DNA from 4 places in the Paenibacillus sp. PK4536 genome. Region 4 is predicted to be linked to each of the others. Evidence: predicted binding sites of a transcription regulator. Region 4 holds the regulator's gene; each other region holds the start of a gene.
What was found. The regulator Rex, encoded in region 4, represses fermentation and respiration genes when NADH is low (regulators of the CRP and FNR family bind a similar motif). The targets are predictions, from matches to a motif close to TTGTGAAATATTTCACAA.
Positions count from the first base shown of each region.

Region 1: the regulator Rex is predicted to act here: its motif matches at 1,505-1,522, upstream of PO903_RS03105 (TorD/DmsD family molecular chaperone).
Region 2: the regulator Rex is predicted to act here: its motif matches at 1,839-1,856, upstream of adhE (bifunctional acetaldehyde-CoA/alcohol dehydrogenase).
Region 3: the regulator Rex is predicted to act here: its motif matches at 1,559-1,576, upstream of qoxA (cytochrome aa3 quinol oxidase subunit II).

Region 1 covers NZ_CP126313.1:652,359-655,578, forward strand. Annotated here, with positions in the region: gene PO903_RS03095 (1-phosphofructokinase family hexose kinase) at 1-468, shown strand, start outside; gene PO903_RS03100 (hypothetical protein) at 477-677, opposite strand; gene PO903_RS03105 (TorD/DmsD family molecular chaperone) at 820-1,491, opposite strand; gene mobA (molybdenum cofactor guanylyltransferase) at 1,730-2,377, opposite strand; gene PO903_RS03115 (MFS transporter) at 2,481-3,220, shown strand, end outside.
Region 2 covers NZ_CP126313.1:4,476,945-4,480,164, forward strand. Annotated here, with positions in the region: gene adhE (bifunctional acetaldehyde-CoA/alcohol dehydrogenase) at 1-1,766, opposite strand, end outside; gene PO903_RS19900 (Crp/Fnr family transcriptional regulator) at 2,100-2,822, shown strand; gene PO903_RS19905 (winged helix-turn-helix transcriptional regulator) at 2,934-3,220, opposite strand, start outside.
Region 3 covers NZ_CP126313.1:326,310-329,529, forward strand. Annotated here, with positions in the region: gene PO903_RS01635 (cbb3-type cytochrome c oxidase subunit I) at 1-301, opposite strand, end outside; gene qoxA (cytochrome aa3 quinol oxidase subunit II) at 370-1,401, opposite strand; gene PO903_RS01645 (hypothetical protein) at 1,688-1,957, opposite strand; gene PO903_RS01650 (glycoside hydrolase family 95 protein) at 2,313-3,220, opposite strand, start outside.
Region 4 covers NZ_CP126313.1:4,324,792-4,328,011, reverse strand. Annotated here, with positions in the region: gene dinG (ATP-dependent DNA helicase DinG) at 1-1,304, shown strand, start outside; gene PO903_RS19185 (redox-sensing transcriptional repressor Rex) at 1,301-1,948, shown strand; gene PO903_RS19180 (amidohydrolase) at 1,941-3,220, shown strand, end outside.

The sequences.
Region 1 (3,220 bases), 1.4 Mb from region 4:
AAAGGTGCTCAGACCGCTCTAGATGCTAGTGGAGAAGCGTTACGTTATGGATTACAAGCTTCACCTGATCTAGTGAAGCCTAATGAAGATGAAGCTTGTGCATGGGCAGGCATAGCTCCAAGTGATCACTATTCAGAGGAAACGCTAGATGGTGTACTGACAGCAATGTTAGATCATGGTGTAAACACAGCTACGATCTCTTTGGGTAAACGTGGAGCGATAGCGGCTCAAGGCTCTATGCGGTACAGAGTACATGTGCCAGAGCTTGATATTATCAGTGCGCTTGGAAGCGGAGATGCGATGGCAGCAGGTATGGTAACCGCAGCTTATCGTGGTGGTCATCTTGCAGAAATGCTTCGTTATGGAGCGGCTTGCGGTAGTGCTTGTGCTCTGCAACCGATCGCTGGCAAAGTAGACCTTCAAGATGTACAACAACTATATCAGCAGATAAAAGTAACCCCTGAGTAAAGAAGTACTCAGGGGTTTTTGGTATGCGAACCGAATCGAACATCCATATAGATTTGACCTGTATCTCCATCGCTCACTACAAAATTGATTTCTTGTGGCACTAATTCTTTTAAAGCATATTGGCGTGCCCAATCTAACGATGGAAATTCCGCTCTTCTGTCTACAGCCTTTACGACAATACATTGTTTGAGGCAATAATATTTATTCAAGGCAGTAAACCTCCCTTATCACTCATTAGACTGTATTTTCTAATTTGACACAGCGAATTGGAAATAAATTACTTATATTTTCAAAATCAAAGCAAAAATTCCCTATTTCAGATCATGTGATCTATAAAATAGGGAATTTGAGTTAGGTTAAGCGATTCACGATCTGTTGTAATTCTTGTACATCATGTTGAAGATAAGTCGGTAACATCTGTGCCCATTCACGGTACAACGGACTGCAAGTGGTTTTGCCAAGTTCAGCGCAGAATGAAGGTACCCATGGAATCAAATAATGTTCTAAAAATTCGATCTGCATTTGAGCGATCATTTTGCGGCTAGAGGAATGCATATCAGTCTCTGCCGAACGTTCTGCCAATAACGCCATAAATTCCAATTCAATTCCGATATGATCATCTGTTTCATGATCCATTTTTTTGAAAGCAATACCTGCCCGTGCATAGACAGCATTCACAACAGCTTCATACGCCGTACGTCCTTGCTCATTCGTTAAATAATAAGAAGCTTGTGGTGGATAGCTAACATGTTGATCTTGCTCGAACAATTGACTGTATTCTGCACATTCCTGACGAGCATATTGCATAATATCATTCAACATCGTATTTTCTAACGTATGAAGCAGTGCATAGTCATTGGTAAATAGACGATTGATTTTGGACGCTTCTTTTTTCCATTCGATCAACTTGGACAATGTAGGTTTGCGTTCTAACATTTCGCTGAGTAAACGGTAAGTCATTACACGACTGTATAACCATTCTTGGCGAGCTTGATGGGTTTCCGGTTCTGTATACATAGTCATCTTAAATCACTCCTTGTGATAATATTCACATATTTAAATGATTGAATTCCGACATTGAAGGTTTGAAGCAATATATAGGTTAAATCGTTAGTCAACAGCGGTAGTAAGTACTGAAGAAGAGACTTGTTTTTATACTTTTATTGTACTCTATTTTGTAGCGATTAGGGGCGAATTAAGCATACGTTCATAAAATAGTCATGTTTGTCACGCTTTCAAAAGGACTTATGCCACAGACTGGCTATACCAAAGAAGGATATTGCTCCAAAAGATGCAAAACATGCTCATAGGACTGGGGATCATTCATATTATATAAGCTATACTCCGATATACTTTGAAAAGAAGATAGTTCCTTTATATTTGGATCGTACAATGACTCGATTTCTACATACTTTACCTGTTGCTGATCTAACCAATCTCTTACACGCAATTGGTTGTGTACTAAAGCGGTCTGAAGCGATGGCAGTACACTATAATGATAGACCGCATACAGTGGATGAATACGTCCATGTTGCATAGGAATCACAGCTTGTATCCCTTCTATCCTAGTCTGCTCTATTAGATATTGCATCAGTACTGTACTGGCAAAAGGTAGATCACAGGCACTGACTGCATACCATTCACTAGAAATCTGTGATAAAGCTGTATGCAGACCTGATAAAGGCCCTTGTCCGGGAAAAATATCGGGCACTTCGGAGAGCTTTAGAAATGAATAATCAGCATTGTAATTGCCTGCAATCCATAGCGAAGATACAGTTGGTTTTAATGCTTTGGCTACACGTTCGATAATGGTATGATCATCTATAGGCAATAATGCTTTATTTTGACGCATACGGCTTGATTGACCACCTGCTAAAATAATACCTGTATATTTTAAAGAGTATGGCATAATAGATTATCCTTTCTACTCCAGAAATAAACAAAATTGGTTTGTATCCCTTTTCAACACATGCTACAGTGAATGAAATGTCTGATGAAAGGATTGGCTGGCTTTGCATCCGAATATAAACAACACTACTTTTAGACCACTACGATGGTTTACGTTTTTCATATATGGCACACTGGTTATTTTTACGAGCTTTTTTCAATTATACCTGCAAGATATCGGAATGAGCCAGAGTGAGATCGGTGCTTTGATGGCAATCGGTCCGTTGATTTCATTAATTGCTAATCCATTTTGGGGATTTTATAGTGATCGTCTACAAAATGTACGATTTGTTCTGCTGATTATGATGCTAGGCACGTTGCTCATGGTTCAGCTTGTTTTTCATGTGCAGAATTATACGATTATTTATATTGTTATGGCAGTCTTTTTCTTTTTCCAGACCCCTATGTTATCGCAAAGCAATACGTTGATTTTGAGTTATATTGATGGTACACCCAAAAAGTTCGGCGGGTTTCGTTTGTATGGTTCACTGGGTTGGGCATTAACAGCTGTTGTGGCAGGTCCTGTCATCGATCGATTAGGGGTTTCTCAAATCGGTACGGTGTTTACGGTGTTGCTTCTTATTGCAATCGGTATCATTTTGTTATTGCCTCCACAAACCAAGTTACCGGGTGGATCACCGACAATGAATCGGTATGCGATGAAGAAGTTGCTAGGCAATCTGTATTTTGTAGGTTTTATTGTATTTGGTATTTTGGTAGCGATTCCGAATGCGATGAACAGTACCTTTGTCTCGCTCTATATCGTTGAACTTGGGGGAACCAAGTCGATGGTCGGTTGGGCTGT
Region 2 (3,220 bases), 150 kb from region 4:
TTGTAGATCCGTTTGCGGATATCCATGAATTTTTGTTTTAGGTTATCAAATTCAGTATCAGGATATTCGTAGAACATCCACATGCCTTTAGCAGCATCCATAGGAGATCCACCACCAAGAGCGATAATGCAGTCCGGTTGGAAACGTTCCATCATTTGACGACCACGTTCTACAGTAGCAGTTGATGGATCTGGTTCTACATCAGAGAACACTTCAACAACAACTGGAGTCTGGCGTTGACGCAAGTAATGTTGTACTTTTTCAACATAACCAAGTTGTACCATCATCGCATCTGTTACGATCACTACACGACTAATATCAGGCATTTTAGCAAGGTATTGAGTTGCGCCTTTTTCAAAATAAACTTTAGAAGGTATTTTGAACCATTGCATATTCACAGTACGACGAGCCACCCTTTTCACATTAATCAGATTCACAGCACTTACGTTAGAAGAAGTAGAGTTACGACCATAAGATCCACAACCTAGTGTTAAAGATGGTAAGTTCGTATTGTAAATGTCACCAATTGCACCATGTGTAGAAGGAGAGTTCACGATAATACGTCCAGTTTGTAGACGATTAGAGAACTTCTGAATAACTTCATCATTATTAGAATGGATAGCTGAAGAGTGACCCATACCGCCAAATTCTACGATTTGTGCAGCACGTTCAATCCCTTGATCCGCGTTTTTAACTTTATAGCAAGCCAGTACAGGGCTTAATTTTTCAGCAGATAATGGGAATTTAGTACCTACGCCTTCCAATTCTGCTACCAGTATTTTGGTATCGGCTGGAACGGTAATTCCACAAAGTTCAGCAATTTTGACAGCAGATTGACCTACGATAGAAGGGTTCACTGCACATTTGTCTGTATTCATTGCACCGTTCGTTAATTTGCCTGCTTCTTCTTTAGTTACAAAGTAACAACCGTTATCGATCATTAATTTTTTCACTTTTTCATAAACAGGTTCTTCAATAACTACTGCTTGTTCAGAAGCACAAATCATACCGTTATCAAATGATTTGGAAAGAATCAAGTCATTCACTGCTTGTTGCAAGTCAGCACTTTTCTCTATAAAAGCAGGAACGTTACCAGGACCTACGCCAAGTGCAGGTTTACCACAGCTATATGCTGCTTTAACCATTGCGCCACCACCAGTAGCTAAGATTAACGCTACATCAGGATGATTCATTAATGCATTTGTTTTGTCCATTGAAGGAGCATCGATCCATTGGATACAATCCGCAGGTGCACCATGTTTGACAGCCGCTTCAAGTAAGATGCGAGCGGATTCTTTACTACAATTCTGTGCAGATGGATGGAAGCCGAAAATGATTGGGTTACGTGTTTTGATTGAGATCAAAGATTTGAACATGGTAGTCGAAGTTGGGTTCGTTACCGGTGTAATCCCCATGATGATTCCGACAGGTTCAGCAATTTTTTGGAAGCTTTCATAATCGTTATCTTCTATAATACCGACTGTTTTTTCATTTTTGATACCATGGTATACATATTCAGTAGCGAACATGTTTTTGATAATTTTATCTTCATATACGCCTCTGCCTGTTTCTTCAACAGCTAGTTTGGCAAGATACATATGTTGATCCAAGCCCGCTAATGCCATTGCTTGTACAATGTTATCAATTTGTTCTTGATCCATATTCATAAATGCGGCATGTGCTTTATTCGCTTTATCGATTAACTTTTGAATTTCTTCCTGTGCACTCAATTCCACGTTACGACTAGCATCATTTTTAACAGCCATTTCTCTCATCCTCCTCAGAATGTGTATTGCTTTTGTCTACACACCGATCATAGCATAGAGACATAAATCATAATGTGATATTTTTCACAATCAATTTTTATTTTTTAAATTTGTTTTATTTTATTTTTTCCTTTTGCATTTTAATATAAAAAGATGTATGATAATAGTGAAATTAATCACAAAGTATAGATTACTTTTACGTATACATGAGTTCATTATCTTTCCTATATAACGTAGAATTTAACTAATCATTTAATTTCCAGTTTTTTTCCTAAAATGTTATGCATTATGATTAATTTCACGTATAATTGAAACAAAAAGGGGCGAACCATAATGAACAATTCTTTAGAACATACTCAACCACGTCATAATACAGCATGCTTTTCGGAAATTAATCAGGAAAGATTACTTAATCATTCTACAGAACGCACGATTGCAGCAGGTTCACATTTATTCTGGGAAGGCGACTTATCCGATAAATTATACTTCCTTAAAAGTGGACGGGTTAAATTAACCAAATCTACTGATGAAGGTAAAGAATTGATTCTATATATGTATCAAGCAGGCGACATGATCGGTCAAGCAGATCCATTTTCAGGTACACGCCTTGGATTTACAGCGGAAGCATTAGAAGATACTGAAGTCGCTGTTATTGAACACAAAGAATTGGAATTGATGATCTGTCAGTATTGTGATTTTGCTATCGACTTTATGAAATGGATGGGTACTCATCACCGTCTAACACAGACTAAAGTGCGTGACTTAATGTTATACGGTAAACCAGGTGCTCTCTGCTCCACTCTGATTCGTTTAAGCAATACCTATGGTCAAGATTATAACGATCAAGGTTCGATTTTGATTAACAAAAAAATTACACATACCGATTTGTCGAATATGATTGGTGCTACTCGTGAAAGTGTCAACCGGATGCTTAGTGATTTGCGTAAAAAAGAAAGTATTGAATATGAGCACGGGATGATCATTATTCATGATCTTGAAGCGCTACAAGAAGTATGTCACTGCGAAATGTGCCCTAAAGAAATATGCAGAATTTAATGAATATTTAGGTGTGCTTATGCATTTACCTGTTGAGACAATTAAAATACCAAAAAAGCTTTCCGTGTGTTACTCATAGCGGAAAGCTTTTTTTGGTTAACACATCGAAATCTACTCGACCCAATGCTCTGCCCAGTTCTGAATCTGCTCCATCACTGGCTTAAGTGCACGTCCTTTGTCCGTTAGCTCATACTCAATTCGAACAGGTGTCTCTGGATAGACCTGACGAATCAATATTCCACTACCTTCTAAGTCTTTCATCCGCTCTGACAACATTTTGTCGCTCATCATAGGAATAAGATTAGAAATATCTTTGAAACGCTTAGGTCCACTCATTAATGATTGAATAATTAGACCGTTCCATCGTTTACCTAAAAATGAAAACGCGGTCTCAAAAC
Region 3 (3,220 bases), 1.0 Mb from region 4:
GATTATAATGTTCAGGATGTAAAAATTCGAGATTTGGGAATGCGAGTTGAGTACGCATCATAATGGCATCCACGCCGCCACGGAACAACATCAAAATCGAAGCAAGAATATACATGATACCGATTTTTTTGTGGTCAACTGTTGTTAAATAATTACGCCACAACCAGCCCCATTTTTTGAAATAGGTGAGTCCCACAACGATAGCAATCATCGCAAGTCCGATAGATACATCTGCACCGTAAATTAGTGGGTCGCCGGTGACGAAAAAGTCAGATGCAAAATCTTTAATTTTCTCGAGCATCGGGGAGCTCCTTTCCCTGTCTTTTATGTCACACGCTACGGTACAACTAATTTCAAATAACTTTGAACTTAATTGCTAGTATTCGTGTCCGTGCTTTCTTGATCGTTCATTTCCATACCATCATGCTCATTGGTTCCCATATCACTTTGTCCTTCTTCACTTTCTTTCTCATTGATCTGAGTTGAAGGAGTGGTATGAGTAGCACGATCTTTACCGCCTGCCAAACCACCTGGCAAGTATTTGGTTACGAGTTGTTGGAACAATCCTTCTGGGAATGCAGAGAACGTCTGTTTGTCAGCTGTTCCTGGAACCGTTAGTGATTGGTATGTTTCCATACTCATAGGTTTAGACTCGGTTTTAACTTTATTCACCCAAGTCTGATATTGCTCGTCAGATACAGCATTCACATCGAATCTCATTTGGGCAAAGTGCTCACCACTGAAGTTAGCACCTGATCCAAAGAATGTTCCTTGATGATCAGCTTGTAGATACAATGTCATAGCCATACCCGACATCGTATAAATTTGTCCACCAAGTTCTGGAACCCAGAATGAGTTCATAGGTGCATCAGAAGTCAGTTCAAATCGTACAGGTGTATCTTCTGGAATCGTAATCGAGTTCACAGAAGCGATACCTTCTTCCGGGTACATAAATAACCATTTCCAGTCCATAGATGCTACTTGGATTGTAATAGGTTGCTTCTGTGATTGAATCGCTACAGAAGGTTCTAATGCATAGGTGTAACGAACAGTTACAATACCAAGTACAGCAATAACGATGATTGGAATCCCCCACCAGATGGTTTCAAGTTTGGTGCTGTGGTTGAAATCCGGATCGTATTTTGCCTTTCTACCTGGTTTGTCACGGTATCTCCACACTATAACAAAAGTGAGTATTGTTACCGGAACAATAACAATGGCAGTTAGAATCGTTGAAATCACGATTAGATCTCTTTGTCCTGCTGCAATAGGTCCTTTCGGATCGAGAACAAAGTAATTGTGGCTACCTGCATAAAGCGCCCATACTGTCAAAGCCAGTGACAGAACCGACACAATAATCATAACCCACATCATAAGACGAGAACCCGGTTTTTTGTTCATCTTAATCCCCTTTCTCACATAACGTTTAAGACGTTCATAATATTGAAACCACACATTTCTATGTTAACACTAAGTGTGCTATTTGCGTATCCATAGAAGGTGTAAATTCCACATTTTTTTGACTTGTTAACAAATCTGTCAATTTATTAACAGGTTATCGTGAATCTTTTCACATTATTTATATATTATCATATTGTGATTCCGTAAAAAAGCCCCTTTAAGAACTAATTCTTAAAGGAGCATGTATTTAATTGAAAAAGTTAACGTTCTGTTACAAAAGATACGATTAATCGTCGTTGATACTTTCTTTTCCTTCTTCATTACGCACTTGCATTGAACCGATCGATTTACCAATAAAGTAGATAAACACGCTACCTACTACACATCCGATCCCCATCATCAGTCCAGCATTGTTATCGTTAAAAGGTTGGATATTCAAAATAATCGTTACTACACCCACAGCAAAAGCGATCCAACCGATGATCGTTAGCAAACGAGTTAATCCACGAGCATTTTTTCCGGGTGAATTTGAACGGCCTTTTGTATTTGTCGCCATGATTAAAGCACTCCCCTCTTCATGTTAGTAGCCATAGTGACTCCAAATGTAGGAGCACTTTACCAATTACGTTGCTAGGTTATAGTATCTATTACCACAATTCACCCTTTTTGATTCGGTATTCATTCATATTCTTTTAATTTCTCTTTTATTTCTTTGAAAATATAAACAAATCGTGAATATTCTTATAGAAAAAAGCCATATTCTCTGCTTTGAACAGAAAATATGGCTTTTTTTCTCGATCTCATCATTATAATAATATTTTCATATTTAATAAGAATATATTTATATATAGAAGGAAAAAGATAAATAAGCGTCATATTCATTGATTTTGACAACGAATAAGTTGCGATATTTAGCTATTTGCTATCAATCTATAACTTCTGCCCGCTTCAGCAGTAAACTCCAGTACAAAGTCATGTTGTGAATGATTCGGTTCAGTAACCGTACAAGCAGTCAACGGATCATCTAATTGCAAAGCCGTAGAACTCACTAATCGACATGTTCCATGAAACGGTGATTCTACTGTGACTTCAAGCAATTCTCCTTGATGCCAGCTCATATCAACAATATATCCACCACGCGCACGCAGCCCTTTGACTTTACCTTTATTCCATACTTTTGGCAAAGCAGGGAGTAGATGCAGTTCTTGCAAATGGCTCTGTAGCAACATTTCAGCAATACCTGCTGTTCCACCAAAATTACCATCTATCTGAAATGGAGGATGAGCATCAAATAAATTGGGATATGTAGAACGTGCCAGTAATGTACTTACAAATTCATGAGCCGTCTCTCCATCTAATAGACGAGCATAGAGATTAATTAACCATGCACAACTCCAACCTGTATGTCCGCCACCATGCTGAATACGTCGTTCCAGCGAGACACGCACAGCTTCTACAAGCTCAGGAGTCTGATAACGATTGATCTCATTGCCGGGATAAAGACCATACAAATGAGATACATGGCGATGCCCTGGCTCGTGCTCTTCATAATCTCGATACCATTCTTGCAACTGACCATGACGACCAATATGAAAAGGATATAGGCGCTCAGAAGCCTTTTGGAGTGTGATTGCCCACTCTTGATCGACTTCTAGCAATGCTGTACTGGTAATACAATGCTGAAATAATTCACGGATCAGAGTCATATCCATAGTTGATGCCGCTGATGTACTGCATGGTTCACCTGTTGCGGTCAGAAATTTATTTTCAGGTGAAGTGGACGGAATCGTCACGAGATAGCCTTGACGATCTTCTACTA
Region 4 (3,220 bases):
ATCTATATCCTGAAATTGTAGATGTCAAAGAAAATTGGGACAAATTGAGCGAATTATTATTTGCTTTATTACCTCAGCGTAGTGATGCCGCTCCAGGAGAAGCTGGACAATTTACATTACGTTTGTTACCTGAGAAGCAACCGACAGAATGGACGGTAATTACGGATTTGGAGAATCAGATCCATATCGGACTGAGTCAATTGATTCGTAAAGGCGAACAAGTAATGAATCAGATCAAAGAAAGCGATGAACAGTTGGGCACAGATAGTCTGGTGACTGATGTATCGGGTCTATTCAAAGATTTGACTGTCGTTCGAGACGATCTACGTCAATTTGTGAAGCTGGAAAGTACAGATACGGTCTACTGGTATGAAGCCAATGGAAATTACCGTAGCAAGTCTTTACAGATGTATGCTGTGCCTGTGGATGTGAGCAAGCAATTGAAAGAGTACTTTTTCGATAAAAAGAAAAGTATTATTCTAACATCCGCAACCCTATCAATAGAAAAGAAATTCCAATATATGATTGAACAACTGGGACTTGTCGAAGCGGAAAAAGAAGGCAGATTGATGACTGAACAGTTATCTTCACCTTTTAATTATCGTGAGCAATCGCTATTGTTGATTCCACGTGACTTTCCAAGTGTCAAAGGCAGTGTCGGTGATGCCTTCTTTGTAGATACATTAGCGAACTCGTTAGCAGAGACTGCCAAAGCAACGCAAGGACGAATGATGGTTTTATTTACCTCATATCGAATGCTCAAGCAGGTGTATGAGCCATTAAAAGAGAAGTTATCACATAGTGATATTGCTGTATTTGGTCAAGGCGTTGATGGAGGGAGTCGGACGAAGCTTACTCGTAGATTCCAGGAGCGTTCTGCTTCTGTATTGCTTGGAACAAGTAGCTTCTGGGAAGGTGTCGATATTCCGGGCGAAGCATTAACATGTCTGGCGATTGTACGATTACCTTTTCAACCGCCCAATCATCCATTGCTAGAAGCCAAAAGCGAACGGCTTAAAAAAGAAAAGAAAAATCCATTTATGAAATTATCTGTACCGCAAGCAGTTATCCGTTTCAAACAAGGTTTTGGTAGATTAGTACGGACATCTAGTGATCGGGGAATCGTTATTGTCTATGACACTCGTGTGATCGAGTCCTATTATGGCAAGCATTTTCTATATTCATTACCCGGTCCCAAAATGGAACATATGCCGACAGAGCAGATGGTACCCCGTATTACAGAATGGCTTAGCCAGGCCGAACCTGAAAAGGAAACTGTAAATCAAGAGGGGGAGCAAGCATGAAATCCGACAAAATATCAGAAGCAGTCGTGCGAAGACTACCTGTATACCTTAGATATCTGAACGAACTTCACACCCGTGAAGTTCCCACAGTGTCTTCGCAAGAATTGGGACAAAAATTAGATTTGAATCCAGCACAAATTCGCAAAGACTTAGCTTATTTTGGAGATTTTGGACGTAAAGGAATCGGGTATGATGTATCTTATCTGATTGAGAAAATACGTCATATTTTAAAATTAGATCAACAGATTAATGTTGCACTTGTAGGTGCAGGTAATCTAGGACATGCCCTTTCGAACTATAATATGTATTTGAAAGAAACGATGAAAATCGTAGCTGTGTTTGATTCTCTAGAACCCAAAGTCGGTTCGATGATCAATACATTAGTTGTACAACCGATCGAAGAACTTGGAGCAACAGTCAAAGCGAAAAGTATTCGTATTGGTATTATTACTGTGCCTAATATTGAAGCACAGCGTGTAGCAGATCAATTGATTGAAGCAGGGATCGAAGCCATTTTGAACTTTGCACCGATTATTTTGAAAGCTCCACCGCATATTCGTGTACACACTGCTGATTTTACAACGGACTTACTAAGCCTTGCCTATTATCTGGAAGATGGAAAGGAACATGAAACTAATGAATAACACCTCGAACAAATGGGTTATCAAAAACGGTATGTTTGCTGTAATGAGTGAAGAAAAATCGATGCTTTTCGGACATATGGTGATTGAAGATGGATGGATCACTTATCTTGGAGAAGAAGAGCCTGTGATTGAAGAAGGAACAACAGTAGTCGATGGTAATCATTTGTTCTTTATCCCGGGTCTAGTGAACAGTCATGGTCATGCGGCAATGTCTTTGCTACGTGGATATGGCGACGACCTTGCACTACAAGTATGGTTACAGGAAAAAATGTGGCCGATGGAAGCGAAGTTTACTAGTGACGATGTATACTGGGGAACATCATTATCTGTACTTGAAATGTTAAAAGGCGGTACTACAACATTCTTGGATATGTATGATCGTTCAGAGCGTGTTGCTGAAGTCGTAGAGCAATCAGGAATGCGTGCTGTATTGATGCGTGGTGTTATCGGCTTATGTTCAGAAGAAGAACAAAAGCAAAAGTTACAACAATCTATCGACTTTGCACGGGATTGGCACGGTCAAGCTGATGGACGTATTACAACGATGATGTCTCCACATGCGCCGTATACATGTCCTCCTGCATACATCGAACAATTTGTACAAGCAGCACATGACTTGGATTTGCCGCTGCATACACATATGTCTGAGACGTTAGCTGAAGTACAATTAAATGTAACTGATTATGGATTACGTCCTGTAGCTCATTTAGAGAAATTAGGATTTTTCACGCGTCCAGCCCTTTTGGCACATGCTGTTCATTTGAATGATGAAGAGATCGAAATGCTTGCGCAACATAAAGTAGCTGTTTCGCATAATCCGGGTAGTAATCTGAAATTAGCAAGTGGTGTTGCTCGTGTTCCTGATTTATTGCGTGCAGGTGTAGTCGTTTCTTTAGGAACAGATGGCCCGGCAAGTAATAACAACTTGGATATGTTTGAAGAGATGCGTTTGGCAGCTCTTATTCATAAAGGAGTATCCGGAGATCCAACAGCAGTACCTGCATTAGAAGCATTGAAAATGGGTACAGAATACGGTGCGAAATCTGTATTTTTGAATGACGTAGGTACATTTGCTGTCGGTATGAAAGCCGATATTACGGCATTAAATGTAGATCAACCGCATTTCTTGCCACGTACTGATTTTATCTCACATACCATTTATTCTGCATCAGCTAAAGATGTATTGCATGTCTGGGTAGATGGTAAGCAATTAATCAAAGATGGTATATCATTAACACTGGATGAAGAAAAAATTCGTCATGAAGCCCAAAG